Regions from separate parts of the Streptomyces sp. NPDC059166 genome, predicted to be linked through region 1. Evidence: riboswitches for the same ligand, from Rfam matches in the RefSeq annotation. Region 1 holds a riboswitch; each other region holds the start of a gene.

Region 1 (6,977 bases):
AGGCCTTCCGCGTCCGGCACCGGCATCGCCCTCGCGCGGGAGGACGGCTCCGTGCTCCGTACGGGCGGCGCGGATCGCGCGGTCCACGCCCGTCGGGGGCCCGTCGGGTCCGCGGAGACCCGTGACCCCTGGAGCAGCCGTGCGGCAGGACGAGCACCGTTCCTGAACCACCGACGCGACTGCCACGACAGCCCCGGCACCGCTCGGTGTTCATCCGAATGATCTCCCCGCCCCACATGGCGGTCCTCGCGATGCCGGGGCAGGGAACGAAGCGCCGTTCCGTCGCGACGAACGGCGGACGTGCCGGATCCCGTCACCTCACGCGGTGGGACGCGTGGGCCGGTACCGCTGGGCCACCGCCCCCGACCGGAACTCCTGGCGGTCCACGAGCTCGAGCCGGACGCGCTCGCCCAGCCCGGCCAGCAACGTCGGCCCGCGTCCGGCGAGGACCGGCTGGACGAGGAACTCGTACTCGTCGATCAATCCAAGATCTGCCAACGCCCGGGGGAGGGTCACGCCGCCCACCCACAGGCCGCCGCCCGGCTCCTGCTTGAGCCGCCGAACCGCTCGCCCCAGGTCGCCCCGCACCAGCTCGGCATTCCAGTCGGCCCCGCTCAGCGTGCCCGACACGACGTACTTCTTCGCCCGGTCGATGGCTTCGGCGAAGGGGATCTCCCACTCATCCATCCACGCGGGCCACACACCCGTGGCGGGCTTCCGCCACGCCGATTCCATCATCTCGTAGGTCACCCGGCCGAGCAGCAGCGCGTCGGCCCGCTCCATCTCAGCGGTCCAGTAGCGCATGGACTCCTCGTCCGGGGGGAGCCCTGCCTCGTGATGGCAGCAGCCGTCGAGCGTCACGTTGATCGAGTATCGAAGCGGTCTCATCCTGTCGCTCTCCCTTGGTGCGCGCCCCGCGTCCACCGGACCGTACACGGACTCCGCGCGCCACCGGGCGCGCCGGTCCGGGGCGTCGGCGACGCCGCTGACCGTCACACCCGGCCCGGGTGCCACACCGGGCGGCGCCCGGGGGAGAATCGGGCGCAGCGCTTCCGTGACCGCCGTGCCCCGGCACTCCGCCCGCTCTCCAGGAGACCGCTCTCATGTCCGACAGCCCTGCCCTGCTGGTCATCGGCGAATGTGTGGCCGACGTCGTCCGGCTGCCGGGTGAACCGGACCGGACCCATCCGGGGGGCAGTCCCGCCAACGTCGCGTACGGCCTGGCGAGACTGGGGCGCGACACCACGCTGCTCACCCAGCTCGGGCAGGACCCCGACGGGCGGCTGATCGAGGATCACCTCACATCGGCGGGTGTCCGGGTGCTCACCGACGGACGCAGTGGCCGTACCCCGTCCGCCACCGTCGCACTCGACGCCGCCGGCCGGGCCACCTACACCTTCGACATCGACTGGACGCTGGGACCGGTGGAGCCCTGCGCGCGGGCCGGGCACGTCCACACCGGTTCGGTCGCCACCGCCGTGGGACCCGGGGCGGACTCGGTCCTGGACCTGGTCCGCGGCCTCCGGGCACACGCCACCGTCAGCTACGACCCCAACGTGCGGCCGGCCCTGATGGGGGACCGGGCGAGCGCCGTCGGCCGGGCGGAGGACTTCGTCGCGCTCAGCGACGTCGTCAAGGCCAGCGACGAGGACCTGCGGTGGCTGTACCCGGACGACGCGCCCGAGGCGGTGGCCGGACGATGGCTGGGTTCCGGGCCCGCCGCCGTCCTGGTCACCCGGGGCGAGCGAGGCGCCGTCGCCCTCCTGCCCGGTGGATCCGTGAGCATCCCCGCGGCGGCCGTGGCCGTCACCGACACCGTGGGCGCGGGCGACGCCTTCATGTCCGGCACCCTGCACGCTCTGGCAGAGCGAGGACTCCTCGGGGGCCCGTCCGCGCGCGCACGGCTCCACGAACTGGACCATGTGGTCCTGGGCGAAGTGCTGCGCCACGCGGTCGCCTCGGCCTCCGTGACCGTGACACGTGCGGGCGCCCTCCCGCCCGACGCGAAGGAGCTGGCCGCCGCCCTGATCAGCGCGCCGTCTCCCGAGCGGTAGCCGGCCAGGGGGTGTCTTCGTCCCCACCGCGGTCGTTGATTCCGATATGACCGTGACCCTTGCCGATACCTCCCCTCCCTCGACCACCGAACAGCTCACCTGCGTCCTCCTCGGTCCGGATCACCGCCGCGAACACGGTTTCTGGCGGCGGCTGATCAGCACAGAACCGTTCCGCCGCCCGCCCGGCGGGACCCCCGAGGAGAGACTCGGACTCGCCTACGAGCGGCTCCGGATCCTCAACCGCTCGCTCGACAGCGGGGCGCGACTCGCCTCCGACCCCCGGGCGCTCGCCGCTCTGCACGCCTGGCTCGGCCCGGTCGATCCAGCGCTGGCGACCGTCGCCGGGATCCACTACAACCTCTTCCTCGGCAGCCTCCTCGACCACGACCCGGTCGGCCGCCGCGATCTGTCGGACTACCTGTCGATGCGTCATATCGGCACCTACCTCTGTACCGAGGTGGCGCACGGCAACAACGCCGCCGCGATGGAGACGACGGCGACGTACGACCGTGAACGGGACGGATTCGTCCTGCACACGCCGAACGCGGGTGCGCAGAAGTTCATGCCCAACACCAGTCCTGCGGGCGGCGCCAAGTCCGGGCTGGTCGCCGCGCGGCTGGTCGCCGACGGAGCGGATCACGGGGTACGCCTCTTCCTGGTGCCGCTCAACGACGGGGTACAGGCGCTCCCCGGGGTCCGGGTACGGCGGCTGCCTGCCCGTATGGGCAGTCCCGTGGACCACTGCCTGACCTCGTTCGACCGGCTGTTCGTGCCCCGCGACGCCCTCCTGGAGTCCGGTGAGGAGGCAGCGGGACAGGGGGACTTCCGTACCGGTCCGGGCGACCGGAGGCGGCGCTTCCTCGCCTCGATCGGCCGGGTCACACCGGGGCGGATCGCCATGAGCGCCTGCGCGGCGGGCTCGGCCCGGGCCGCACTGGCCGTCGCCGTACGGTACGGCGGCCACCGGATGATCTCCGGCAGCCGTGGCATGCCCCCGGTTCCGGTGAACACGCACCGTACCCACCACGGTCCGCTCGCGTCGGCCATGGCCACGGTCTTCGCCATGACCCTGCTCTCCCGGACGGCGATGGAGCGCTGGGACTCCTGTACGGACGAGGACGGCCGGACGGAGGCGGGGCGGCTCGTCGACGTGGCGAAGGCGTGGATCACCTGGCGGGCGCGCGAGGTCATCGTCGAGAGCCGCGAACGCTGCGGGGCGCAGGCGCTGCTGGAGAACAACGGCATGACCGAACTCGTCACCGGGGTGGAGGGAGCCATCACCGCGGAGGGCGACAACATCGCCCTGTACGCGAAGGCCGCCGCCGACATGCTCCTGGCCCCGGAGCCGGGCGGCCCCCGCGATCCGGTCCCCGCCCGGCCGGGCGCCCTCGCCGAGCCCGCATTCCTGGACGGACTGCTCGCGGCCCTCCAGCACATCTGGTTCGCCCGCGCCGGCGAACGCGCGCTCGGGGCGTCCGGCTCCGACCCCCTGGGGCAGTGGAACGCCGCCTCGGGCGCGGCTGTGCGCGGTGTGGAGGCGTACGCCTACCACCAGGCGTTCCGGGCCTGTGACGAGGCTCGTGCCGCGCTGCCCCACGGATTCGCCAGGGACCGGCTCGGTGAGCTGGAGCGGCTGTTCGCGATCGAGTGGGTGTCCCGCAACAGCGGCGATCTCCTGGCCGCCGGTTTCCTGACGGCCGGGCAGGTGGACGAGTTGCCGGGGGAAGCCGAGGAACTGATCGCGGCGGTAGCCGCCCACGCCCCCGAACTGGCGGCCTCCTTTGCTCTGCCCGGGGAACTGCTCGCCGACTGGCCGATCGCCGGGCCCGGCTACGCGGACGCCTACGACGATCCGTCGGCACCCTGGAACGAGCCGCGTGGGAGCGCCCGTTGAACCCCCGGCGCGCCGGACTGACGGCGTGTGCGGGGGAGAGGCTGGAGATCCTCGGGCTGCGCGTGGTCCTCCTGGCCTACTGGGGCACGGTGTCCCTGCTGGCCCGTCGCGGTGGTCGCCCGGGTCGCGGCCACGGCGAATCGGTTCGTCTCCCGCGCTGAGGAGAGGTGGGCCGGTGCGGTGTCCCGGGGCCCCGGCGCACCCGCCCACCGGCTGGATTCCGGGTGCCAAGGTGCGTGATAGCTTGCAGAAGCCAGTCACACTCCGTCGGGAGTCAGGGAATCCGGTGTGAATCCGGAGCTGACGCGCAGCGGTGAGGGGGACGGGCGGAGCCAAGGCCACTGGGGCACTCTCGGGTGCAATGGGAAGGCGCTCCGTCCGGACGACCCCGAGTCCGAAGACCTGCTGGCACCCGCTTCCTCACCGGGAGCGTACGCCGTAGCGGGCTCCGCGCATGAGCCCCGGACGCAGAGGGACCCTGTGCCGCACATAGCCATGACCGTACGCCGAACATCCGTGCTCATCACCGGACTTGCCCTGCTGGCCGCGTGTGGCGGGGGAGGCGGGGCGTCGGACGGTGCCGCGCGCACGCCCTCCGCCGCGGGCTTCCCCGTCACCCTGGAGAACTGCGGCCGCACGGTGACCGTCGACCAGCCGCCACGCCGCGCGGTCTCCCTCGACCAGGGATCGACCGAGATCCTGCTGTCCCTGGGACTCGCCGACCGGATCGCCGGAACCGCGACCTGGACGGATCCGGTGATGAAGGGCCTGGAGAAGGACGAGGCCGCGGTGGACCGGATCGCCGAGAACCGGCCCTCCTACGAACGGGTCCTGGACGAGGAACCCGACTTCGTCACCGCTTCCTTCGAGTCCACGCTGGGCAAGGGCGGTGTGGCCTCCCGCGCACAGTTCGACGAGCTGGGCGTGCCGTCGTACCTGTCACCGGCCGACTGCTCGGGCAAGGACAACAGCGGAGGCGGGGACGGCGCCCGGACCGAGCCACTGACGATGGACGCGGTCTACGGCGAAGTGCGGGACCTGGCAGCCGTGTTCGGGGTGCCCGAGCGCGGGGAGAAGCTGGTGGCGGATCTGCGGGCCCGGATCGCGAAGGCGACCGCGGGCATCAAGGCGTCGGACACCACCCTCCTCTACTGGTTCGCGAACGCCGAGGCTCCCTACATGGCCGGATGCTGCGGGGCACCCGGCGTGATCACCGGGGAACTCGGCGCGAGGAACGTCCTCCACGACACGCACGAGGAATGGCCGCAGGTCAGCTGGGAGACGGTCGCGGACCGCAACCCCGACGTCCTGGTGATCGGCGATCTGACACGGCGGTCGCAGACCGCCGAGAGCGCCGCGAAGAAGATCGAGTTCCTCGAGAACGATCCCGTGACCCGCACCATGGACGCCGTCCGCCACAAGAGGTACGTCCTGCTGAGCGGCCAGGCGATGAACCCGACGATCCGGACCGTGGAGGGTGTCGAGCGCGTCGCGGCCGGACTGCGGTCGTTCGGGCTCGCCAGGTGACCGGGAACGGACACGTTCCGGACGGGCAGGCGCCGGACCGCCCGGTGCGCACGCGTCCGGTCGAGGGCCCGGCGGGGCCCGTGCGCCGGGTGGTCCACGGCAGGCGCACCGGGGCGCCGCCCGGGTACGGGACGACCGGCGCAGCCGCCGACACGCCGACGTCCCCGGTGCGCCGGGGCCTGCTGTGGGCGACCGGACCGGTCGTCCTCGTCCTGTCCGTCGCGGTCGCCGTCACCATCGGCCCCGCCCGGATCTCCGTCCCGGACGTCTGGTCGGTGGTGTCCTCGCACCTCGGCATCGGCGACGCACGACTGACCCCGATCCGGGACGGCATCGTATGGAACCTCCGCATGCCCAGGACCCTGCTGGCCGCGGTGTGCGGAGCGGGACTCGCGGTGTGCGGCGCGGTGATGCAGTCCCTGCTGCGCAACCCGCTCGCCGACCCCTTCGTCCTCGGTGTCTCCTCGGGAGCCTCGACCGGGGCCGTCGTGGTGGTGGTCCTCGGCGCAGGCGGGGGAGCGGTCTCCGTCCCGGGCGGCGCCTTCGCCGGCGCGCTGGGCGCGTTCGCGCTCGTCCTGATGCTCAGCCACACGCTCGGAGGATCCACCGACCGGGTCGTCCTCTCCGGGGTCGCGGTCATGCAGCTCTTCTCCGCACTCACCTCGTTCGTCGTGATGACGGCCGCCGACGCCGAGCAGACACGGGGCGTGCTCTTCTGGCTGCTCGGCTCCCTGAGCGGCGCGGGCTGGAGCGACGTGAGGATCTGCGCCGCCGTGCTGGCGGTGGCGCTGGCGGTCTGTCTCGGTCACGCCCGCACGCTCGACGCCTTCGCGTTCGGCCAGGACGCGGCGGCGGCCCTCGGCGTGCGGGTCGGGCGCACCAGGACCGTGCTGCTCTGCACCACGGCGCTCCTGACGGCCGCCCTGGTCAGCTCCGCCGGTGCCATCGGATTCGTCGGCCTGGTGCTGCCGCACGCGGCCCGGGCGCTGGCAGGTGCCGGGCACCGCAGGCTGCTGCCGGTGACCGCTCTCTCCGGGGCCGTGTTCATGGTCTGGGCCGACACCCTGGCCAGGACCGTCCTCGTACCGCAGGAGGTGCCGGTCGGTGTGGTCACCTCGCTCGTCGGCGTGCCGGTCTTCGTCCTGATCCTCCACCGCACACGGAGGGGCGTATGAAGGCGCCGCCGCCCGGGGCGGGCGGCCCGGGCGACGGGCTGCGTGCCGTGAGCGTCAGCCGGGAGGCCGGAGGGAGACTCCTGCTGGACGGGGTCAGCGTGGCGCCGGCCCCCGGCACCACGCTCGGGCTCCTGGGCCCGAACGGCTCCGGCAAGACCACGCTGCTGCGCGTGATGGCCGGTGTGCTCGCCCCCGGTGCGGGGACGGTCAGCCTGGACGGCCGGACGCTCGCCGAGACGGGCCGCCGCGACGTCGCCCGCCGCGTGGCCGTGGTGGAGCAGCAGGCGGACACCCAGGTGGACCTGACGGTGCGGGACGTCGTGAGGC
Region 2 (6,977 bases), on a different contig from region 1:
GTTGTAGATGACCACGCGGTTGGCGAAGTACCACGGGGCCGCGTACTGCTTGCCGTCGACGACGGAGGCCTCGTTCAGGTTGGCGGCCCAGTCGCCGCCGATCTCCGACTTGAGGTCACCGAGGTCGGCGAGGCCACCGGTCTTGGCGTAGGCGGCGGTCTGGGTGTTACCGATCTCGAAGACGTCCGGCGGGTTCTCCTCGGACAGGGCGGTCGTCAGCTTCTGCTGGATACCGTTCCACTGCTGGACCTCGAACTTGACCTTGGCGCCTGTCTTCTTCTCGAACTCGGCGGTAAGATCCTTCTGCCACTGCTCAGGCGTCGAGCCGTCCATGGCCCAGACAGTCAGGGTCTGCCCCTTGTAGCTGTCCGGACCTGCCTGCTTGCCGCTGTCGCTGCCGCCGTCGTCGGAGCCACATGCTGCGATGCCGACCATCATGCCCGCGACGCCGATCGCCGCGATGAGCTTGCGCTTCACGCCAAACCCTCCTCAGGGTGCTGCAACCCCCCCACCCACCCGCGAGGACGTACGCCTGGCGCTACCTGTGGGGCTGGGACCTGGTCTTTAATGGTTTAGACCAGTACCGGGAGCTTGGCCTAGACCTTTAGGGGTGTCAAGGGTGTATAAGAAGTGCACTCGCGTCCGTTATCGGACCGACACCTGAGGGAGGGCGACGAGCCGTGACCGGACCGTGCCACCATGTGAGCCGCGACAGACGGAGGAGCCGGTGACGGCAGCAGCGCAGCAGTCGGGAAGGCGTGCCATGGGTGCCGACGGGGCCAGCAGTACGAGCGAGGCGGGTGCGGGCGCGCGAACGGCGCGCGTCCCCAAGTACTACCGGCTCAAGCGTCATCTCCTCGAGATGACGGACACCATGCCTCCCGGCACTCCGGTACCCCCCGAGCGGACCCTGGCCGCGGAGTTCGACACCTCGCGCACCACGGTGCGCCAGGCACTCCAGGAGCTGGTGGTCGAGGGCCGGCTGGAACGCATCCAGGGCAAGGGCACCTTCGTCGCCAAGCCGAAGGTCTCCCAGGCCCTGCAACTCACCTCGTACACCGAGGACATGCGCGCCCAGGGCCTCGAACCCACCTCGCAGCTGCTGGACATCGGCTATGTGACCGCGGACGACACGCTCGCCGGACTGCTGGACATCACGGCCGGCGGCCGGGTCCTTCGGATCGAGCGGCTCCGCCTGGCCAGCGGTGAGCCGATGGCCATCGAGACCACCCATCTCTCGGCCAAGCGCTTTCCCGCGCTGCGCCGTTCGCTGGTGAAGTACACCTCCCTCTACACCGCTCTCGCCGAGGTGTACGACGTGCGGCTGGCGGAGGCGGAGGAGACCATCGAGACCTCTCTCGCCACGCCTCGCGAGGCCGGACTGCTCGGCACCGACGTGGGTCTGCCGATGCTCATGCTGTCCCGTCACTCGATCGACGGGGACGGCGAGCCGGTGGAGTGGGTGCGCTCGGTGTACCGGGGCGACCGGTACAAGTTCGTCGCCCGTCTGAAGCGCCCCGTCGACTGAGCTCTTCCGGCCCCTTCCGCGTCGCCGATTCCCCTGCTCCCGCGGGGGGATCAGTCGTTTCGGGCGACACCGGAACGTTGCAGGACCGCAATGCGGACGGGGGGTGACGGTGGCCGGGGCTCTCGCCTAGATTTCCTGCGCATTACACCAGGTGATCAGCGAGGGGACGGAGTCGCCACATGCCAGATGAAATCGATGCGAAACCACCGGTAGTGACACCCATGAGGGTGGTGATCGCGCTCTGTCTGCTCGCGCCGTTCGTCGCGATGCTCTGGGTCGGCTCGTACGCGAAGGTCGACCCGACCTTCATCGGCATCCCGTTCTTCTACTGGTACCAGATGCTGTGGGTCCTCCTGTCGACCTCGCTCACGATGATCGCGTACAAGCTGTGGCAGCGTGACCAGCGCGCCCGCAAGGGGGGTGCGTCGGCATGAAGGACGGCGTGAACGGCGTCGCGCTCGCCGTCTTCATCTTCTTCTTCCTGGCCGTCACGGTCATCGGGTTCATGGCCGCGCGCTGGCGCAAGGCCGAGAACGAGGCCAGCCTCGACGAATGGGGCCTGGGCGGAAGGTCGTTCGGCACCTGGGTCACCTGGTTCCTGCTCGGCGGTGACCTCTACACGGCGTACACCTTCGTCGCGGTACCCGCGGCGATCTACGCTGCGGGGGCGTCCGGCTTCTTCGCCGTCCCGTACACCATCCTGGTCTACCCCCTCATCTTCACCTTCCTGCCGCGCCTGTGGTCCGTCTCGCACAAGCACGGCTACGTCACCACCTCGGACTTCGTCCGCGGCCGCTTCGGGTCCAAGGGGCTCTCGCTGGCGGTGGCGCTGACCGGGATCCTCGCCACGATGCCGTACATCGCGCTCCAGCTGGTCGGCATCCAGGCCGTACTGGACGTGATGGGCGTCGGCGGTGGCGAGACCACGCACTGGTTCGTCAAGGACCTGCCGCTGCTGATCGCGTTCGCCGTACTCGCCGCGTACACGTACTCGTCGGGGCTGCGCGCGCCCGCGCTCATCGCGTTCGTCAAGGACGGCCTGATCTACCTGGTCATCGCGGTGGCGATCATCTACATCCCGATCAAGCTCGGTGGCTTCGACGACATCTTCGCCAAGGCCGGCGAGGCGTTCTCGGCGAAGAACGAGGCCGCGGGCAAGCCCGTCGCCGGACTGGTGCCCGGGGAGATGGGCCAGTGGGGCTACGCCACCCTGGCGCTGGGCTCGGCGCTGGCGCTCTTCATGTACCCGCACTCGATCACGGCGACGCTCTCCAGCCGCAGCCGTGAGGTGATCCGGCGCAACACCACCATCCTGCCGCTGTACTCGCTGATGCTGGGTCTGCTGGCGCTGCTCGGTTTCATGGCGATCGCCGCCGGGATCAAGGTGGACAACGGCCAGCTCGCGATTCCGCAGCTCTTCGAGAACATGTTCCCGGACTGGTTCGCGGGCGTGGCGTTCGCCGCGATCGGGATCGGCGCGCTGGTCCCGGCCGCGATCATGTCGATCGCCGCGGCGAACCTCTTCACCCGCAACATCTACAAGGACTTCCTCAAGCCGGACGCGACGCCCGAGCAGGAGACCAAGATCTCCAAGCTGGTCTCGCTCCTGGTCAAGGTGGGTGCGCTCGTCTTCGTCCTCACCATGGACAAGACGGTGGCGATCAACTTCCAGCTGCTCGGCGGGATCTGGATCCTCCAGACCATGCCGGCCCTGGTGGGCGGCCTGTTCACCCGCTGGTTCCACCGCTGGGCCCTGATCGCCGGCTGGGCGGTCGGCATGATCTACGGCACGGCGGCCGCGTACGGGGTCGCCAGCCCGACGCAGAAGCACTTCGGCGGTTCCTCGAAGGAGATACCCGGCATCGGCGAGATCGGCTACATCGGTCTCACCGCGTTCGTGCTGAACGTCGTCGTGGTGGTCGTGCTGACCTTCGTGCTCAACGCGATGAAGGCCCCGGCCGGTGTGGACGAGACCTCGCCGTCCGACTACACGGCGGACATCGGCGACCCCGGCGTCAAGGCGGAGCTCCCGCCGGCCACGGCGGGCGCCCCCGGCGGTCACTGACCCCGGCCCCGAGGCGGCCCCGGCGGGAGCGAGTTCCCGCCGGGGCCGCCTCATGTGCGGCCCGCCCCGCGAACCCGGGCGCAGATCCGCCATGACGCGCGAGACTGCTCCCATGGACGTGTCGATCGGGCCGGTCGGGCCCTCTCAGTACGAGGAGCTGGGCGAGATCACGGCCCAGGCCTATCTCGGCGACGCACTTCTGGACTTCGGTGACGAGGACCCCTACCTGGAGCAGCTCCGGGCGATCGGCCGGCGGGCCGCCGAGGCCGAGGTGCTCGTCGCGTCCGATGCCCGCGGGCGGCTGCTGGGAGGCGTCACCTACGTCCCGCCCGGCAGCCCGTGGGCGGACATCGCCCGGCCCGGCGAGGCCGAGTTCCGGATGCTGGCCGTGGCCGCCCGGGCCCGCGGGCGGGGCACCGGCGAGGCGCTCGTACGGGCGTGCGTCGAACGGGCACGTACCGCCGGGCTGTCGAGGATCGTCCTGTCGACGCATCCGGCCATGCTCGGGGCCCATCGCCTCTACGGCCGCCTCGGTTTCGTACGGACTCCCGACCGGGACTGGAACCCGCTTCCGGGCCGCCCACTCCTCACGTACCGGCTCGATCTCTGATCGCACGACACAACATGTGGGGGCCGCTCCAACCGGCAGCCCCCACATGTATGCTCGACCTCGCTGTCGTCGCAGGGGAATCCGGTGTGAGTCCGGAACTGTCCCGCAACGGTGTGACCGGTGTGCCTGCGCACACCCGTGAAGTCCGAGGACCTGTCGACAGCGCGCCCGGCTCGACCGAACCGGGCGCCGAGACGTCCGGGCCTCGCGGAAGGCCGGTGGACGCCGCGCGCCGCGCTGCCCTCCGGGCCTCGCCGTGCCCGGCTGCCCCGCTCCCGCAGGCCCCGAGCCGAGCGAGGGAAAGCCCCAGTGACCATCGCGCCAGCCGATCCGGTTTCAGCAGCGGAATCCGAAGGCCTCACGACCGACGCGCCCGGGACCGCTCTCCTGCGGACCCTGACCGCCCTCACCGCCGACCTGCCCGACACCGACCCCGGACGGGTCGCCGCCGCCGCGCTGCGCGGCCGGAGCGCCCGGGCGGACGAGGCGGAGCTGCGCGGGCTGGCGACCGAGGCCGCCGCCGGTCTGATCTCGGAGGACCCTGCCTACTCCCGGCTGGCGGCACGGCTCCTGACCCTGGCCATCACGGACGAGGCGGCCGGCCAGGGCGCGGACTCCTTCTCGGCCTCGGTCGCCGTCGGCCACCGTGAGGGCCTGATCGCGGACCGCACGGCCGGGTTCGTCTCGCTGCACGCCGACGCCCTCGACGCCCTCGTGGACGGGGCGCTCGCCGACGGCGCCGACGACCGCTTCGGCTACTTCGGGCTGCGGACGCTGTACAGCCGGTACCTGCTGCGCCACCCGATCACCCGGGAGGTCGTCGAGACCCCGCAGCACTTCATGCTGCGGGTGGCCGCCGGGCTCGCCGAGGACGACTCCGAGCGCGCCCTGGGCGAGGTGGCCGCGCTGTACGGCCTGATGAACCGGCTCGACTACCTGCCCTCCTCCCCCACGCTCTTCAACTCCGGCACCCGCCACCCGCAGATGTCGTCCTGCTATCTCCTGGACTCGCCCAAGGACGAGCTGGACTCCATCTACGACCGCTACCACCAGGTGGCACGGCTCTCCAAGCACGCGGGCGGCATCGGCCTGTCGTACTCCCGCATCCGGGCACGGGGTTCGCTGATCCGGGGCACCAACGGGCACTCCAACGGGATCGTCCCGTTCCTGAAGACGCTGGACGCCTCGGTGGCGGCGGTGAACCAGGGCGGTCGCCGCAAGGGCGCCGCGGCGGTCTACCTGGAGACCTGGCACGCGGACATCGAGGAGTTCCTGGAGCTCCGCGACAACACGGGTGAGGATCAGCGCCGTACGCACAACCTGAACCTGGCGCACTGGATCCCGGACGAGTTCATGCGCCGGGTCGACGCGGACGGGACGTGGTCGCTGTTCTCCCCGGCCGACGTCCCCGAGCTGGTCGACCTGTGGGGCGAGGAGTTCGACGCGGCCTACCGCGCCGCGGAGGCGAAGGGCCTGGCCCGCAGGACTCTGCCGGCGCGCGAGCTGTACGGCCGGATGATGCGGACCCTCGCGCAGACCGGCCAGGGCTGGATGACGTTCAAGGACGCCTCCAACCGGACCGCGAACCAGACGGCCGAGCCCGGCCGGGTCGTGCACTCCTCGAACCTGTGCACCGAGATCCTCGAGGTCACCGACGACGGCGAGACCGCGGTCTGCAACCTGGGTTCGGTCAACCTGGGCGCCTTCGTCGCCGACGGCTCCGTCGACTGGGAGCGGCTGGACGCCACCGTCCGCACCGCGGTGACCTTCCTCGACCGGGTCGTGGACATCAACTTCTACCCGACCGAGCAGGCGGGCCGCTCCAACGCCCGCTGGAGGCCGGTGGGTCTGGGCGCGATGGGGCTCCAGGACGTCTTCTTCCAGCTGCGGCTGCCCTTCGACTCCCCGGAGGCCCGGGCGCTCTCCACGAAGATCTCCGAGCGGATCATGCTCGCCGCCTACGAGGCGTCCTGCGACCTCGCCGAGAGGTCCGGCCCGCTGCCCGCCTGGTCGGAGACGCGGGCCGCCCGCGGTGTGCTGCACCCGGACCACTACGCCACCGAGCTGAACTGGCCGGAGCGCTGGGAGGCCCTGCGCGCCCGGGTCGCCAGGACCGGTATGCGCAACTCCCTGCTGCTCGCCATCGCGCCGACCGCCACGATCGCCTCGATCGCCGGTGTGTACGAGTGCATCGAGCCGCAGGTCTCCAACCTGTTCAAGCGCGAGACGCTCAGCGGGGAGTTCCTCCAGGTCAACGCCTACCTGGTGGACGAGCTGAAGAGGCTCGGCGTGTGGGACGCCCGTACCCGTGAGGCGCTGCGCGAGGCCAGTGGTTCCGTGCAGGGCTTCGCCTGGATCCCCGAGGAGGTGCGGGCGCTGTACCGCACGGCGTGGGAGATCCCCCAGCGCGGCCTGATCGACATGGCGGCGGCCCGTACGCCGTTCCTCGACCAGAGCCAGTCGCTCAACCTGTTCATGGAGACGCCGACGATCGGCAAGCTCTCCTCGATGTACGCGTACGCCTGGAAGCAGGGGCTGAAGACGACGTACTACCTGCGCTCCCGCCCGGCCACCCGGATCGCCCGCGCGGCGTCCGGTCAGGCGGCGGTCGCCCCCGTCCCCGTACAGCAGGCGTCCGCCCCCGACGCGGAGGCGATCGCCTGCTCCCTCGAAAACCCCGAGTCCTGCGAGGCCTGCCAGTGATGAGCACCACGAACGAAGAGAAGAACCTGCTCGACCCGGGCTTCGAGCTGACCCTGCGGCCCATGCGCTAC
Region 3 (6,977 bases), on a different contig from region 1:
GACGGATCGCGCAGCCGCTCGACCCGCAGCACGTCGTGCGCCTTCAGCAGTCCGGCGGCCAGCGGGGTGCGCCCGCCGGTGGGCAGCGACTCCAGCCGCGCGGCCGCCGCGTCGACCGATGAGGTCGGCGGCAGCGCTACCTCGGCGCCGCCACCCCGGAAGGTGACCAGGCCGACCTTGTCGCGCCGCTGGTAGGCGTCCAGCAGCAGCGACAGCACCGCCCCCTTCACCGCGCCCATCCGCCGGCGGGCCGCCATCGAACCCGAAGCGTCCACCGCGAACAGCACGAGGTTCCCCTCACGCCCCTCACGCGTGGCCTGACGCAGATCGTCCCTGCGTACGACGAGCCCCCGGCCCGACCGCCCGCGCGCCCGCTGGTGCGGGGCCGCGGCCTGCACGGTCGCCGCCAGGTGCAGCTTGGTCAGCGGCCCCTCGGGCCGCCGTGACCCGGTGGTCCGGCCGTGCTCCGTCCGGGCCCGGGAGCGCCGCCCCGCGGCGCCGTCACCGAGACCGGGGACGCTGAGCGCCTTCGCACGGAACGGCTCGCCGGCCCGCACGGGTTGCTGCTCACCCGCTCCGCCGCCCGCCGGGGGAGCGTCCCCCTCGCCGGAGCCCTGACCGCCGGAGACACCGTCGCCGGCACCGCCCGGATCTGTCGCGCCGCCGCCGTCGTCGTCGGGGCCGGTGCCCTGCGGGGGAACTCCGCCGCCGGGACCGTCGGGACCCGGGTCGGGGTCGTCGTCGCCCCCGCCCTGCTCGTCCGCCGCGTCCCTCAGAGTGTCGTCCAGCTTGTCCTCGTCCAGCCCCGGGGCGTCGAACGGGTTGCGCCGGCGCCGGTGGGGGAGTGCCAGCAGCGCTGCCTGCCGTACGTCGTCCGCGACGACCTCGTCGCGGCCCGCCCACGCGGCCAGCGCCGTCGCCGTACGGGCCATGACGATGTCCGCGCGCATCCCGTCGACCTCGAACGCCGCACAGGTCGCCGCGATCCGGCGCAGTACCCCGTCACCGAGCACCACCCGCGGCAGCAGGGCGCGCGCCGCGGTGATCCGCTCCCGCAGCGCGGACTCCTCGCCGGCCCACCGTGCGGCGAAGGCCTCCGGATCGTCGTCGTACGCCAGCCTGCGGCGCACCACCTCGACGCGCTCGTCGGTGTCCCGGGAGGCCGTCACCTCGACGGTCAGCCCGAAGCGGTCCAGCAGCTGCGGCCTGAGCTCGCCCTCCTCCGGGTTCATCGTCCCGACCAGCAGGAAGCGGGCCGCGTGCCGTACGGAGACGCCCTCCCGCTCCACGTACGAGGCACCCATGGCCGCCGCGTCGAGCAACAGGTCCACCAGATGGTCGTGGAGGAGGTTGACCTCGTCGACGTAGAGGATCCCCCGGTGGGCGTCGGCGAGAAGGCCCGGTTCGAAGGCCTTCACCCCCTCCGAGAGCGCCCGCTCGATGTCGAGCGCACCCACCAGGCGGTCCTCCGACGCGCCTACCGGGAGCTCCACGGTCCGCGCCGGTCGCGCTGTGCCCCCTCCCGCCTCGTGCGGGGCGTCCGGGCACGCGGGATCGGGCGCCTGCGGGTCGCACGAGAACCGGCACCCGGCCACGACCGTGACCTCCGGCATCAGCGCGGCCAGCGCCCGGACGGCGGTGGACTTGGCTGTCCCCTTCTCACCCCGGACCAGCACCCCGCCGACGGCGGGACTGACGGCGTTCAGCAGGAGTCCCAGCCGCAGATCGTCCTGCCCGACGATCGCGGTGAAGGGATAGGGCGTGCTCACGAAGCCTCCTCGGTGGCGATCACAGATGTACGGTCGCGCCCGGCGGGTCTCCCGGGCGCGGGCGGTGCCCCCGGCGGGATGAACGGCAGCCCGGCGGGGGCACCGTGCTCGATCAGCCGCCACAGCGCGTCGGTGTCCGCGTGCTCCTCGACCAGATCGCCCAGCCTGTCGAGCTGCTGCTCCCGCAGCGCCCCGAAGCTCGTGTCGGGCGCGGGGACGAACCGCCGCCCCGCGGCCCGGGCGACCTCGCCCAGGAACGCCCGCCGGAACGCGTCGCTCTCCAGCGACCCGTGCCAGTGCGTCCCCCAGACCTCGCCCACCCGGCAGCCGTCGAGGAACGGCTCGCCGCCGTCCACCTCGGCGACCCCGTGGTGGATCTCGTACCCCTCCACCGGTTCCCCCAGTGCCGTACCGGCCGGGCGCGCCAGGACCTTCTCGCGGCCGAAGCGGACCCGCACCGGAAGCAGCCCGAGCCCTTCGACCAGACCGGCCCGTGACTCCACGTCGTCCTCGATCCACCGGCCCAGCGCCTGGAACCCGCCGCAGATCCCCAGCACGGGCCGCCCCTCGGCGGCCCGGCGCAGCAGAGCGTCGGCGAGGCCGCGCTCCCGCAGCCACGCCAGCGCCTTCACGGTGCCCCGCGTCCCCGGCACGATCACCAGGTCCGCGTCGACGAGCTCCTCCGCCCGGTCCACGAACCGCACCACCACACCCGGCTCGGCGGCCAGCGCGTCCACATCGGTGAAGTTCGACATCAGCGGCACCGCGCACACGGCGACCCGCAGCACGTCCTCGCCGTGCGGGGGAGCCACCACCGACTCCCGTACGGTTCCGCGCATCGAGACCCGCAGCCCGTCCTCCTCGTCGATGCCGAGCCCGTGCGCGTACGGCAGGACCCCGTACACCGGCCGGCCGGTCAGCCCGAGCAGCATGTCGAGGCCGGGTTCCAGCAGCGAGACGTCACCGCGGAACTTGTTGACGAGGTATCCGGCGATCAGCGCCTGGTCCTCGGGGGCGAGAAGGGCCGTCGTGCCGAAGAACGAGGCGAACACCCCGCCCCGGTCGATGTCCCCGACCACCAGGGCGGGGAAGCCCGCGGCCCTGGCGATGCCCATGTTCACGATGTCCGTGCGCCGCAGATTGATCTCCGCCGGGCTGCCCGCGCCCTCGCAGATCACCGCGTCGTACGTGCTCCGCAGCTGCTCCAGGCAGTCCACGACCGTGCCCAGCAGCGACTCCTGCCGTCCCCCGTGGTATCCGCGGGCACTCATCTCGCCGACCGGCTTCCCCATCAGGACGACCTGGCTGGAGCGGTCGCCGCCCGGCTTCAGCAGCACCGGGTTCATCAGGGCCGTCGGCTCGACGCGGGCGGCCTGTGCCTGCATCGCCTGGGCGCGGCCTATCTCCGCACCCTCCCGGGTGACGAAGGAGTTCAGCGACATGTTCTGCGCCTTGAACGGTGCGACCTTCACCCCCCGGCGCACCAGCCACCGGCAGATGCCGGCCGTGACGACGCTCTTGCCCGCGTCCGACGTGGTCCCGGCGACCAGCAGCCCGCCGCTCATCCCGCTCTCCGTCCCATGGCGATCCGGCCCGCCGCGCACACCGCGAGGGCCAGCACACTCACACGGCGCGACAGCCGCACCGCGCGTTCGATGTCGGTGACGCGCACCTCCCGGCCCGTGTCCCCGCCGAGCACCGGCCGGTGCTCGACCCGCCCGCCGTAGGCGAGGGTCCCGCCGAGGCGTACACCCAGCGCCCCCGCGAACGAGGCCTCCACCGGGCCCGCGTTGGGGCTGGGATGCCTCGGCGCGTCCGAGCGCCAGACCCGTACCGCCTCGCGCGGGCGCCCGCCGGCCGCCACCGCCAGGACGGCGGTCAGCCGGGCGCCCGGCCAGCCGGCGAGATCGTCCAGCCGGGCCGACGCCCAGCCGTAGCGCAGGTAACGGGGCGACCTGTGCCCCACCATCGCGTCCAGGGTGTTCACGGCCCGGAAACCGACGAGTCCGGGCACCCCGCCGATCGCACCCCACACCAGCGCCCCCACCACGGCGTCGGAGGTGTTCTCGGCGACCGACTCCACCACGGCGCGGGCGATCCCCGGACCGTCGAGCGCCTGCGGATCACGGCCGCACAGATGGGGCAGCCGCTCCCGGGCGGCCTCGATGTCACCCGCGGCCAGCGCGCCGCCGACGGCACGGGCCTCACGGGCCAGCGAGGTACCCCCGACGACGGACCAGGTCGCGGCCGCGGTCAGCGCGACGGCCAGGACGGGGCGGTCGCGCACGGCACGGGCCGCCAGCGCGGCCGTGCCCGCGGCGCCGCCCGCGCAGACGAGCGTGTGCAGGGCGCCCCAGCCGCGGTGGTCACGCCACAGCAGGCTCTCGGCGCGCGCCGCGGCGCGCCCGAAACCGGCGACCGGGTGTCCCCGCCGGGGGTCCCCCAGCAGCAGGTCGCCGATCAGACCGGCGGCGGCGCCGTACGCGAAGACGCGGTCGGCTCTCACCGCTCAGCCCGCGCTCGTGCCTCGGAGGGGCCGGGGGACAGGTGGTACGGCGACCGACGCAGGGCAGCCAGGCATGGCGTATGTCCTCACTCAGGGTCCGCGCCCTGGTTCGACGTGACCGGCGACGAGAGTCTCCTGGCTCCCGGATCCGCAGTTCCTCCGGCCTTCCAGTCCGCGTGTGCGGGCCGTGACTTCCGTGTGGAGGCTGCTCCCCGGTGACAGTGGCGGGACCGCGCCGGATTCGCACCGGCTTCCTCTCCTGTCGCCGTGAATGGCTCCGGCAGTCCACCACGCGCCGCGAATACCCGTCAACCTGCCATTGACCTGCGAGGGTTCGGTGTGCGCGGACGCACACCGGGCCGGGACCCCCGAAGTGTGTCCCGGCCCGGTGCGTCGGGTGAGGCCGTCAGGCCACGATCAGATGGATCCCGTAGGCGACCGCCCCCGCGCACAGCGCGAAGCAGGCGTACGCGCCGGTGCGTGCGAGGACGCCGCCACCACCGCCCTGTGCCGACGGGACCAGCTTGGCGAGGCCGGTGATGCCGAGAGTGAAGAGGCCGACCAGCGCCACGGTGACCACGAGGCTGACGCCGAAGACGGAGGCGAGTGCCGCCCAGTCGATGTTCATGCGGTTCCGTCCTTACACCGTGGCCGGCCGGGCCGGGTCGGCCTGGGTCTCCGGAGCGGGAATGGTGGTCTTGAGTTCCGAGGGGGCCACACCGACGGGCGGCGGGGTGACGGCCGCGATGGCGGTCGTGATCACGCCCGCCGGCTCCGCCTCGGTCGCGTTGACGTTGGTGTGGTCGACAGGCTTGCGGCGCGACAGCATCCAGATGGCACCGGAACCCGCGACGAGCAGCACGGCGACCACCGCGACGCCCCAGGCCCCCTGCTTGGTCAGGAACTCGGCGCCGGCGCCGACCAGGCCCGCCGCAGGCAGCGTCAGACCCCAGGCGACGAACATCCGGGTGGCGGTGGACCAGCGGACCACGCCCCCCTTGCGTCCGAGACCGGCGCCCATCACGGCGCCGGAGCAGGACTGCGTGGTGGACAGCGAGAAGCCGAGGTGCGAGGAGGCCAGGATGACCGTCGCCGCGCTCGTCTGGGCCGCGAAGCCCTGCGGGGGACGGAGATCGGTGAGGCCGCTGCCCATGGTGCGGATGATGCGCCAGCCGCCGAGGTAGGTGCCCAGCGCGATCGCGACACCGGCGGAGGCGATGACCCAGACCGGCGGGTTGGAGCCGGGGGAGAGGACACCCCCGGTGACCAGGGCCAGGGTGATGATGCCCATCGTCTTCTGCGCGTCGTTGGTGCCGTGCGCGAGCGAGACGAGACCGGCGGAGGCGATCTGGCCGGCCCGGTAGCCCTTGGCGGTCGACTTCAGCTGTGCCTCGTCGGTGATCTTCCGGTTGAGGCGGTACGTCAGCTTCGTCGCCAGCAGGGCGGCGAGACCCGCGACCACGGGAGCGGCGATCGCCGGCAGCAGGACCTTCGTCACGACCGTGCCGCCGTTGATCGAGGACCAGCCGGCCGACATGACCGCCGCGCCGATGAGGCCGCCGAAGAGGGCGTGGGAGGAACTCGAGGGCAGGCCGACCAGCCAGGTCAGCAGATTCCACAGGATCGCCCCGACGAGCGCGGCGAAGATGACCTCGGTTCTGAGGCCGTCCTCGTTGATGATCCCGCCGGAGATCGTCTTGGCGACCTCCACCGACAGGAACGCGCCGACGAGGTTGAGCACGGCGGACATGGCGACCGCCGTCTTGGGCTTGAGGGCACCGGTGGAGATGGTGGTGGCCATCGCGTTGGCGGTGTCGTGGAAACCGTTCGTGAAATCGAACACGAGAGCTGTCACGATCACGATCGCGAGCAGCAGCGTGATGTGTTCCATTTACCCAGGCAATCGTTCGACGTCATTGGCACGTGGAACGTAGGCAACCTTGGTGAACGGAAGATGAACTGGGCAGGGCGGCAGGGTGACCCCAAACGTGTGCGTCGGTTCCGCTTGTGTCCGCAACCGGTGCTCCGCATGCCTCGCGGCCGGTGGGGGGCCTGGCCCCGGCCCGGGTGCGCCGCGCCCGCTCCTGCCCGAAATGCCCCACTGAGGAGACTTCGGTCACCCGCCCTAGGATCGCCGTATGGGTGAAGCGGAACGCAGGGCGATCGAAGAGGCGTGGAACGGTGTCGTCGCGACGGCCCGGAGGACGACGGCCGAGGGCCTCGTCGTCGGCACCTCCGGCAACGTGTCGGCGCGGGTGGGCCCGATCGTGCTGGTCACCCCCAGCGGGGTCCCCTACGACCGGCTGGGCCCGGAGGACGCCGTCGGAGTCGACCTCGAAGGCCGCCAGGTCCTGGGCGGCCTCGTACCCACCAGCGAACTCCCGCTCCACCTCGCCGTCTACCGCGGCACCGACGCAGCCGCCGTCGTCCACACCCACGCCGTGCACGCCACGGCCGTCTCCACCCTCGTCCCCGAGGTGCCGCTGATCCACTACGCCGCCGCCCTGCTCGGCGGCCCCGTACGCACCGCCGGCTACGCCCGCTACGGAACCCCCGAACTGGCTGAGAACGTGCTCCTCGCGCTCCGCGGCCGCACCGGCTGCCTGCTGCGCAACCACGGAACCGTCACCTACGGCGCCACCCTCGACGAGGCCTACGACCGCACCGCCCAGCTGGAGTGGATGTGCAGGCTCTGGCTCACC
Region 4 (6,977 bases), on a different contig from region 1:
GGACGTGCACGGCGTCAGGGTCCCCGGGCTCGGTGTCACCGCGGCCAACTTCTGGGCTGCGGGCGGCTTCGGGCGGCTGTGGGCGAGCGCCCCGGTCTCGGTGCTGATCAGGGAACGCCGTGACGGCACGGCGGCGGTGTGCGTGAGCGACCCGACAAGGCTGGGGGACGAGGTACGGATCCGCTGGGAACGCCCGGTCCGCTCCGTCGTCTCCAGGCCGGCGTCCGTGACACGGGTCTCCACCGGCCCGGCGCTGGAGCTCGGCCTCGGCGGCCTCTCCGCGACGGCCGGCCGTACCCAGACGACCGTGGTGCGGCTCCTGTAGTGCCGGACATCCTGTCCCCTTGTCGCCTCACGGCCCGCGCCCGGGCCGACGTCCCGCATCCCCGGCACCTGGTGCCGATCCCGCCTGAACCGCACGTCCGCACGTCCGTTCGTCCGACTGACCCTTCACGGGTATGCCCACCGGAGAGCCCTCATGTTCCGTACATCGCCCGAGGGGTTCTCCCTCGACGGCCGTCCGCTGCGCGTCCTGTCCGGCGCGCTGCACTACTTCCGGGTCCTGCCCGAGCAGTGGCCGCACCGGCTGCGGATGCTGCGCGCGCTGGGCCTCAACACCGTGGAGACGTACGTCCCCTGGAATCTCCACGAACCGCGGCCCGGGGAGTACGACTTCGACGGCATCGCCGATCTGGACGGGTTCCTGCGCGCGACACGCGAGGCCGGACTGTACGCCGTCGTCAGGCCGTCGCCCTACATCTGCGCGGAGTGGGAGAACGGCGGACTGCCGTGGTGGCTGCTCTCCGACCCCGCCGTACGGGCGCTGCGGTGCCAGGACCCCGGATATCTGGCCCATGTCGACCGCTGGCTGGACCGGGTCGTCCCGCTCGTGGCGGAACACCAGGTCACCAGGGGCGGGAACGTCCTGATGGCGCAGATCGAGAACGAGTACGGCTCCTACGGCACGGACCGCGGGTACCTGGAGCACCTGGCCGGCGGAATGCGGGCGCGCGGCATCGACGTACCGCTGTTCACCTCCGACGGACCGGACGACTTCTTCCTCACCGGCGGGACGGCTCCCGGACACCTGGCCACGGTGAACTTCGGCAGCCGTGCCGACGAGGCGTTCGCGAGCCTGAAGCGTCTTCGTCCGCTGGACCCGCCCATGTGCATGGAGTTCTGGTGCGGCTGGTTCGACCACTGGGGCACCGGGCACGTCGTACGGGAGCCCGCGGACGCCGCGGCGACACTCGAGGAGATCCTGGAGTCCGGGGCGTCGGTGAACCTCTACATGGCGCACGGCGGGACGAACTTCTCGACGTGGGCGGGGGCCAACTCACGGGATCCGGCCACGGGTGAGGGGTACCTGCCGACGGTGACCTCCTACGACTACGACGCGCCGATCGACGAACGGGGCGGTGTGACGGAGAAGTTCAGCGCGTTCCGTGAGGTACTCGCACGATACGCGGACGGTCCACTGCCCGAACCGGAGTCCCCCGGACCACTGTTGCCACCCGCGTCCCTGGAACTCAAGTCCGCTGTGGCGCTGTTCGACGTCCTGGATGATCTTTCGGGCGATGAGGTGCGCGCCGCCGTGCCGCCTTCCTTCGAGGAACTCGGCATCAGCCACGGGCTGGTGCTCTACTCGTCCGGGATCCCCGGTCCGCGCGGGCCCTACGCGCTCTCGGTCCAGGGGCTCGCCGACCGGGCCCACGTCTTCGTCGACGGCCGGCCCGCGGGCGTGGTGGAGCGCGGCGGCACCGAGTCGGTCGAGGGCGTACGGGTGGACGGCGGACGGGCGCGTGTGGAGCTCCTGGTGGAGTCCATGGGCAGGGTCAACTACGGCGTGGGGCTGGGAGACCGCAAGGGGGTGCGTAACGTCCTGCACACCCAGCAGCTGCTGCACGGCTGGTCCGCGCGCGCGATCGAGCTGGGGCACGGAACCCCCGGAAAGGTGTCCTGGGACACGGCTCCGGAGGATTCGGGTGGTTCCAGGGGTCCGGTGTTCCACCGGGGCTTCCTCGAGGTGGAACAGCCGGGTGACACGTATCTCGCACTGCCCGGCTGGGGCAAGGGGTACGTCTGGGTCAACGGATTCTGCCTGGGCCGCTACTGGCAGGCGCGGGGGCCTCAGCGGACGCTCTACGTCCCGTGGCCGCTGCTGCGCGCGGGGCGCAACGAGTTCGTGGTGCTCGAACTCGACGGACGGGAGCGTCCGGTCGTCGAACTGCGTGAGAGTCCGGACCTGGGCTGAGCGCTCTCACGGCGCACCGTGCGGCCGCCGCCCGGGTGAGCGTCCGGCGCCCGCCCCCGCCCTCGCACCGGCACACTCCGCCGGCGCCGGCGGAGTGTGCGGGTCCAGCCGGGCGGGCGGGGCCGGCGTGCACCGATCCCCTGCGGGGACGCTCCGGTCCGCACCGCGTGGAAGCTGCGCGGGAGCGCGCCCAGGGGCCCCGTGGGGGTACGTGTTCGCAGGTGCGGGCGGGTGGGCCCGCTTGTCATCGCCCCCTCACTGCCACTACTGTCGCCACGCCTTGGTGAACGGGAAATCCGGTGTGATGCCGGTGCGGCCCTCGCCACTGTGATCGGGAAGTCCGGCTCCGGCCCTCGCGGGCAGCCACTGGGTCCTTGTGACCCGGGAAGGCGGAGATCCGGGCGGTGTCACCCGTAAGCCAGGAGACCGGCCAAGGCACTTCAACCATCCACGAGGTGCTGGAGAGGGTCTCTGAGTCATGCACATAGCCGAGGGTTTCCTGCCTCCGGCGCACGCGATCGCCTGGGGTGTCGCGTCCGCGCCGTTCGTCGTCCACGGAGTACGTTCACTCACCCGTGAGGTCCGGGAGAACCCCGAGAGCACACTGCTCCTCGGGGCCTCCGGAGCCTTCACCTTCGTACTGTCCGCGCTGAAGATCCCGTCGGTGACGGGCAGTTGTTCGCATCCCACCGGTACCGGGCTGGGAGCGATCCTCTTCCGTCCACCGATCATGGTGGTCCTGGGGACCATCACCCTGCTGTTCCAGGCCCTGCTGCTGGCCCATGGGGGGCTGACCACGCTGGGCGCCAACGTCTTCTCCATGGCGATCGCCGGCCCCTGGGCGGGTTACGCCGTCTACAGGCTGCTGCGCCGGCTCGGGGTGTCGCTGATGGTCGCGGTCTTCTTCGCCGCGTTCGTCGCCGACCTCTCCACCTACTGCGTCACCAGCGCGCAGCTCGCCCTGGCCTTCCCGGACCCGGGCACCGGGTTCCTCGGAGCGCTCGGGAAGTTCGGTTCCATCTTCGCCGTCACCCAGATCCCGCTCGCGGTGAGCGAAGGCCTTCTGACCGTGCTGGTCATGCGTCTCCTGGTGCAGTCCAGCAGGGGTGATCTGACCCGGCTCGGCGTGCTCCTCAGCGGCGGGGCCCGCACCAGGACGGACGAGAAGAAGACGGAAGCGGTGGCGTGATGAACCGGAACACGAAGATCAACGGCCTGCTGCTCCTGCTCGTGGCCGCCCTGGCGGTCCTGCCCCTGGCACTGGGCTCGGGGGACGGCAAGGAGGAGCCCTTCTCGGGGGCGGACGCCCAGGCCGAGACGGCGATCACCGAGATCGACCCCGGGTACGAGCCCTGGTTCGCCCCGCTGTACGAGCCTCCGTCCGGGGAGATCGAATCGGCGCTGTTCGCCCTGCAGGCCGCTCTGGGCGCCGGGGTGCTCGCCTACTACTTCGGTGTGCGGCGCGGCCGGCGGCAGGGCGAGCGGCTGGCCCTGGCCCGGCGGGACGGCATCGCCGCGACCGGGCAGCCCGGGGAGTCCGCGACGCGGGAGGCCTGAGCCCCTGTGCTGCCGATCGACGCGGCGGCGCACAGCAGTCGCTGGCGCCGCCGCCATCCCGTCGACAAGGCGGTGCTCGGGCTGGGACTCACGGTGCTGGCGATCTCGCTGCCGCCTTGGCCGGGTGCCGCCCTGGTTCTCGTCACCGCGGTCGCGGCACTGCTGGGGCCGGCGGGGGTGAGCCCCCGTCAGCTGTGGCGCGCGTACCGGATCCCGCTGGGGTTCTGCGTGACCGGTGCGGGGACTCTGCTGGTGCAGGTCGCCGGACCCGGAGGGCTCGTCGCCCTTGCTCCGGGCGGGGCGTTCCGGGCCGCCGAGCTGCTGTTGCGGACGTCCGCCGCTTCCCTGGGAGTCCTTCTCCTCGCGTTCACCACACCGATGTCCGACCTGCTGCCGAGGCTGGTACGGGCGGGTGTGCCCGCTGCGGTGGTGGATGTCGCCCTGGTGACCTACCGCATGAGCTTCCTCCTGCTGGACGCGATGCGCAGGGTCCGTGAGGCGCAGGCCGCGCGGCTCGGTCACACCGCGCGGGCAGCGACCTGGAGATCGCTGGGCGGCCTCGGAGCGACCGCGTTCGTCCGGGCCTTCGACCGGGCCGCTCGTCTCCAGTCGGGACTGGCCGGGCGCGGATACGACGGCACCCTGCGCGTCCTGGTGCCCGAGGCCCGCGTCTCCCTCCGTTTCGTGGCGGCGAGCGCCACCCTTCTCGCGGCGGTCGCCGCCCTGACCCTCTGCCTGGAAAGGCTGCTCCCATGAGTGCTTCCGTGCTGCTTTCGCTGCGGGGGGCGTCGTTCTCCTACGAGGACGGCCCGCCCGTGCTCAGCGGCCTCGACTTCGACGCCCGTGAGGGACGCGCGCTCGCGCTGCTGGGCAGGAACGGCAGCGGCAAGACCACCCTGATGAGGCTGCTCAGCGGCGGGCTGCGCCCGGGCGCGGGAGCTCTGACGGTCGAGGGGCGCCCGGTCACCTACGACCGCAAGGGCCTGACACGGCTGCGGACGACCGTCCAGCTGGTGGTGCAGGACCCGGACGACCAGCTGTTCGCGGCGTCCGTCTTCCAGGACGTCTCGTTCGGTCCGCTGAACCTCGGTCTGACGGACGCCGAGGTGCGGGGCCGGGTGGAGGAGGCGCTGACCGCGCTCGGTATCCGCGCGCTGGCGGACCGGCCGACGCACCTCCTCTCCTACGGGCAGCGGAAACGGGCCGCGATCGCGGGGGCGGTGGCGATGCGGCCGCGTGTGCTGATCCTCGACGAGCCCACCGCGGGGCTGGATCCGGACGGTCAGGAACGACTGCTGGCGACCCTCGGCTCCCTCCGTGCGGGCGGCACGACGGTCATGATGGCCACACACGACGTCGACCTCGCCTTGCGCTGGGCGGACGACGTGGCACTGCTGACCCCGGCAGGGGTCCGCGCCGGGCCGGCACCGGCGATGCTGGCCCGTATCGATCTCCTGCGGGAGGCGGGGCTCAGGCTGCCCTGGGGGGTGGCGACCGCCCAGCTGCTGCGCGAGCGAGGGCTGCTGGAGCCGGGCGAGCCCGGCCCGCGTACACCGGCGGAACTCGCCGAGGGCTATCTCTCCGCCGCGGTGCCCCTCCCCGACGCGGGGAAATGACAGACGTGCATCGGCACCGCGAATTCCACCCGGAATGCGGGTCGCACCGACGTGTCGAACCGTTGACCGGCCACACAACTGACGTTCCAACGGCATATGCAGAAGCCACGCAGCTGAGGGTCATCTCGAAATACGAGAGTCCATCGGCAGACGCTTCCGCAGGCCAAAGCTGTCGAACGCTGGAATCCACTCGTTCGGGATCGACTTTCGGACTCTTCACATCGGGTTAACTTCATAAGCACTCCGGCCTGTTAGCGTCCGATGAGAGGCGTGCGGTGAGAGGCGTGAAATCCAGGAGGAGGTGGAGGGTGCGGACGACGGCTGTCCGGTTCGTGCTCGCGTTCCTCCTGGCTTTTCTGCTCGCCCCTCACTCCCCTGATTCCGCCGCCGATGCCACCGCGCACGGGCACGTGTTCTCGATGCGGGCGGACGGGACTCCCGAGGCGGCCGCGGGTGAGGCGCTCAGCGAGTACGGCGGCACCTGCGGCACGCTCCGTCCGGGCTCCGACCCCAACGGACTCCTGCGCCCGCGCGACCGGCACCGCTCCGCCGGGGTGCCCGTCCCGGAGGCGCCGTCACGCGCCGCCCTGGCCGGGTCCGCCGTCCACACGTCCGCTCCGGCCTCCGGTGCGAGAACGGGCGGCGCCGGTCACGCCTCCGGGGCCTCGGCGTCCCACTCCGCCTCGTTGCTCCAGGTGTTCCGCTGCTGAGCTGACCGGGCCCACGGTGACCCACCCCCGGTCCCGCCGGACCGGTGGGCCGTCTCCGGGTGCCTCTTCCAGGTTCCGGCTCCCGTACGCACCGACGCGCCGTCCTTTCGGCGCGCCAGGAGGAATCACTGGCATGCACACTCTTGTCGATCCCCACACGACAGATGTCCCGCACGGCAGCGGCTCCGCCGGCTGGGCTCCCCGGCCCGCCGGCGCCCGCCCGGCCCTCTTCCGCACGGGATGAGGGCCGTCATGGGACGCGTCGGCGCCCTTCCTCATCTGCGGCAGGACTTCGCCGCCTCACTCGTCGTCTTCCTGGTCGCCCTTCCGCTGTGCGTGGGCGTGGCGGTGGCCTCCGGCGTCCCCGCCGAACTGGGCCTGATCACCGGCATCGTGGGTGGTCTGGTCACCGGTTCCATGCGCGGCAGCAGTCTCCAGGTCTCGGGTCCGGCCGCCGGTCTGACCGTGCTCGTCTTCGAGGCCGTGCAGACCTTCGGACTGCCCGCCCTCGGTGTGATCGTGCTTGTCTCGGGTCTGCTCCAGCTGGCCATGGGCGCTCTGCGCCTGGGCCGCTGGTTCCGGGCCATCTCGGTCTCGGTCGTCGAGGGCATGCTCGCCGGTATCGGTCTCGTGCTCATCGCCGGTCAGCTGTACGCGGCCGCCGGTGTGGAGGCACCCGCGTCCGGTACCGAGAAGGTGACCGGGATTCCCGGACTCCTGGCCGACGCCGTGTCCAGCCGTGAGGCACTGGTGTCACTCGCGATCGGCACCGCGACCATCGTCCTGGTGGTGACGTGGGACAGGATGCCGAAGCGGGTGCGGGCGGTTCCGGGCGCGCTC

What was found. Region 1 has a riboswitch for cobalamin ahead of ACFXOA_RS21715 (ABC transporter substrate-binding protein). Riboswitches for the same ligand answer to the same signal wherever they lie in the genome.
Region 2: linked by a shared signal. The riboswitch ahead of ACFXOA_RS16470 (ribonucleoside-diphosphate reductase subunit alpha) and the one ahead of ACFXOA_RS21715 (ABC transporter substrate-binding protein) in region 1 are both predicted to bind cobalamin.
Region 3: linked by a shared signal. The riboswitch ahead of ACFXOA_RS14665 (cobalamin biosynthesis protein) and the one ahead of ACFXOA_RS21715 (ABC transporter substrate-binding protein) in region 1 are both predicted to bind cobalamin.
Region 4: linked by a shared signal. The riboswitch ahead of ACFXOA_RS27940 (energy-coupling factor ABC transporter permease) and the one ahead of ACFXOA_RS21715 (ABC transporter substrate-binding protein) in region 1 are both predicted to bind cobalamin.

The regions. Positions count from the first base shown of each region.
Region 1 is NZ_JBHZCI010000029.1:6,906-13,882, forward strand. Features, by position in the region: gene ACFXOA_RS21700 (dihydrofolate reductase family protein) at 319-888, opposite strand; gene ACFXOA_RS21705 (carbohydrate kinase) at 1,104-2,054, shown strand; gene ACFXOA_RS21710 (acyl-CoA dehydrogenase) at 2,101-3,948, shown strand; cobalamin riboswitch at 4,186-4,373, shown strand; gene ACFXOA_RS21715 (ABC transporter substrate-binding protein) at 4,444-5,475, shown strand; gene ACFXOA_RS21720 (FecCD family ABC transporter permease) at 5,565-6,650, shown strand; gene ACFXOA_RS21725 (ABC transporter ATP-binding protein) at 6,647-6,977, shown strand, end outside.
Region 2 is NZ_JBHZCI010000019.1:34,078-41,054, forward strand. Features, by position in the region: gene ACFXOA_RS16445 (extracellular solute-binding protein) at 1-477, opposite strand, end outside; gene ACFXOA_RS16450 (GntR family transcriptional regulator) at 764-1,528, shown strand; gene ACFXOA_RS16455 (DUF3311 domain-containing protein) at 1,708-1,962, shown strand; gene mctP (monocarboxylate uptake permease MctP) at 1,959-3,593, shown strand; gene ACFXOA_RS16465 (GNAT family N-acetyltransferase) at 3,706-4,203, shown strand; cobalamin riboswitch at 4,242-4,379, shown strand; gene ACFXOA_RS16470 (ribonucleoside-diphosphate reductase subunit alpha) at 4,513-6,906, shown strand; gene ACFXOA_RS16475 (ribonucleotide-diphosphate reductase subunit beta) at 6,906-6,977, shown strand, end outside.
Region 3 is NZ_JBHZCI010000016.1:100,725-107,701, forward strand. Features, by position in the region: gene ACFXOA_RS14655 (putative cobaltochelatase) at 1-1,769, opposite strand, end outside; gene ACFXOA_RS14660 (cobyric acid synthase) at 1,766-3,334, opposite strand; gene ACFXOA_RS14665 (cobalamin biosynthesis protein) at 3,331-4,275, opposite strand; cobalamin riboswitch at 4,404-4,533, opposite strand; gene ACFXOA_RS14670 (hypothetical protein) at 4,682-4,903, opposite strand; gene ACFXOA_RS14675 (anion permease) at 4,916-6,166, opposite strand; gene ACFXOA_RS14680 (class II aldolase/adducin family protein) at 6,414-6,977, shown strand, end outside.
Region 4 is NZ_JBHZCI010000047.1:26,072-33,048, forward strand. Features, by position in the region: gene ACFXOA_RS27930 (polysaccharide lyase 8 family protein) at 1-325, shown strand, start outside; gene ACFXOA_RS27935 (beta-galactosidase family protein) at 479-2,254, shown strand; cobalamin riboswitch at 2,519-2,704, shown strand; gene ACFXOA_RS27940 (energy-coupling factor ABC transporter permease) at 2,733-3,443, shown strand; gene ACFXOA_RS27945 (energy-coupling factor ABC transporter substrate-binding protein) at 3,443-3,811, shown strand; gene cbiQ (cobalt ECF transporter T component CbiQ) at 3,818-4,567, shown strand; gene ACFXOA_RS27955 (energy-coupling factor ABC transporter ATP-binding protein) at 4,564-5,427, shown strand; gene ACFXOA_RS27960 (hypothetical protein) at 5,736-6,137, shown strand; gene ACFXOA_RS27965 (SulP family inorganic anion transporter) at 6,390-6,977, shown strand, end outside.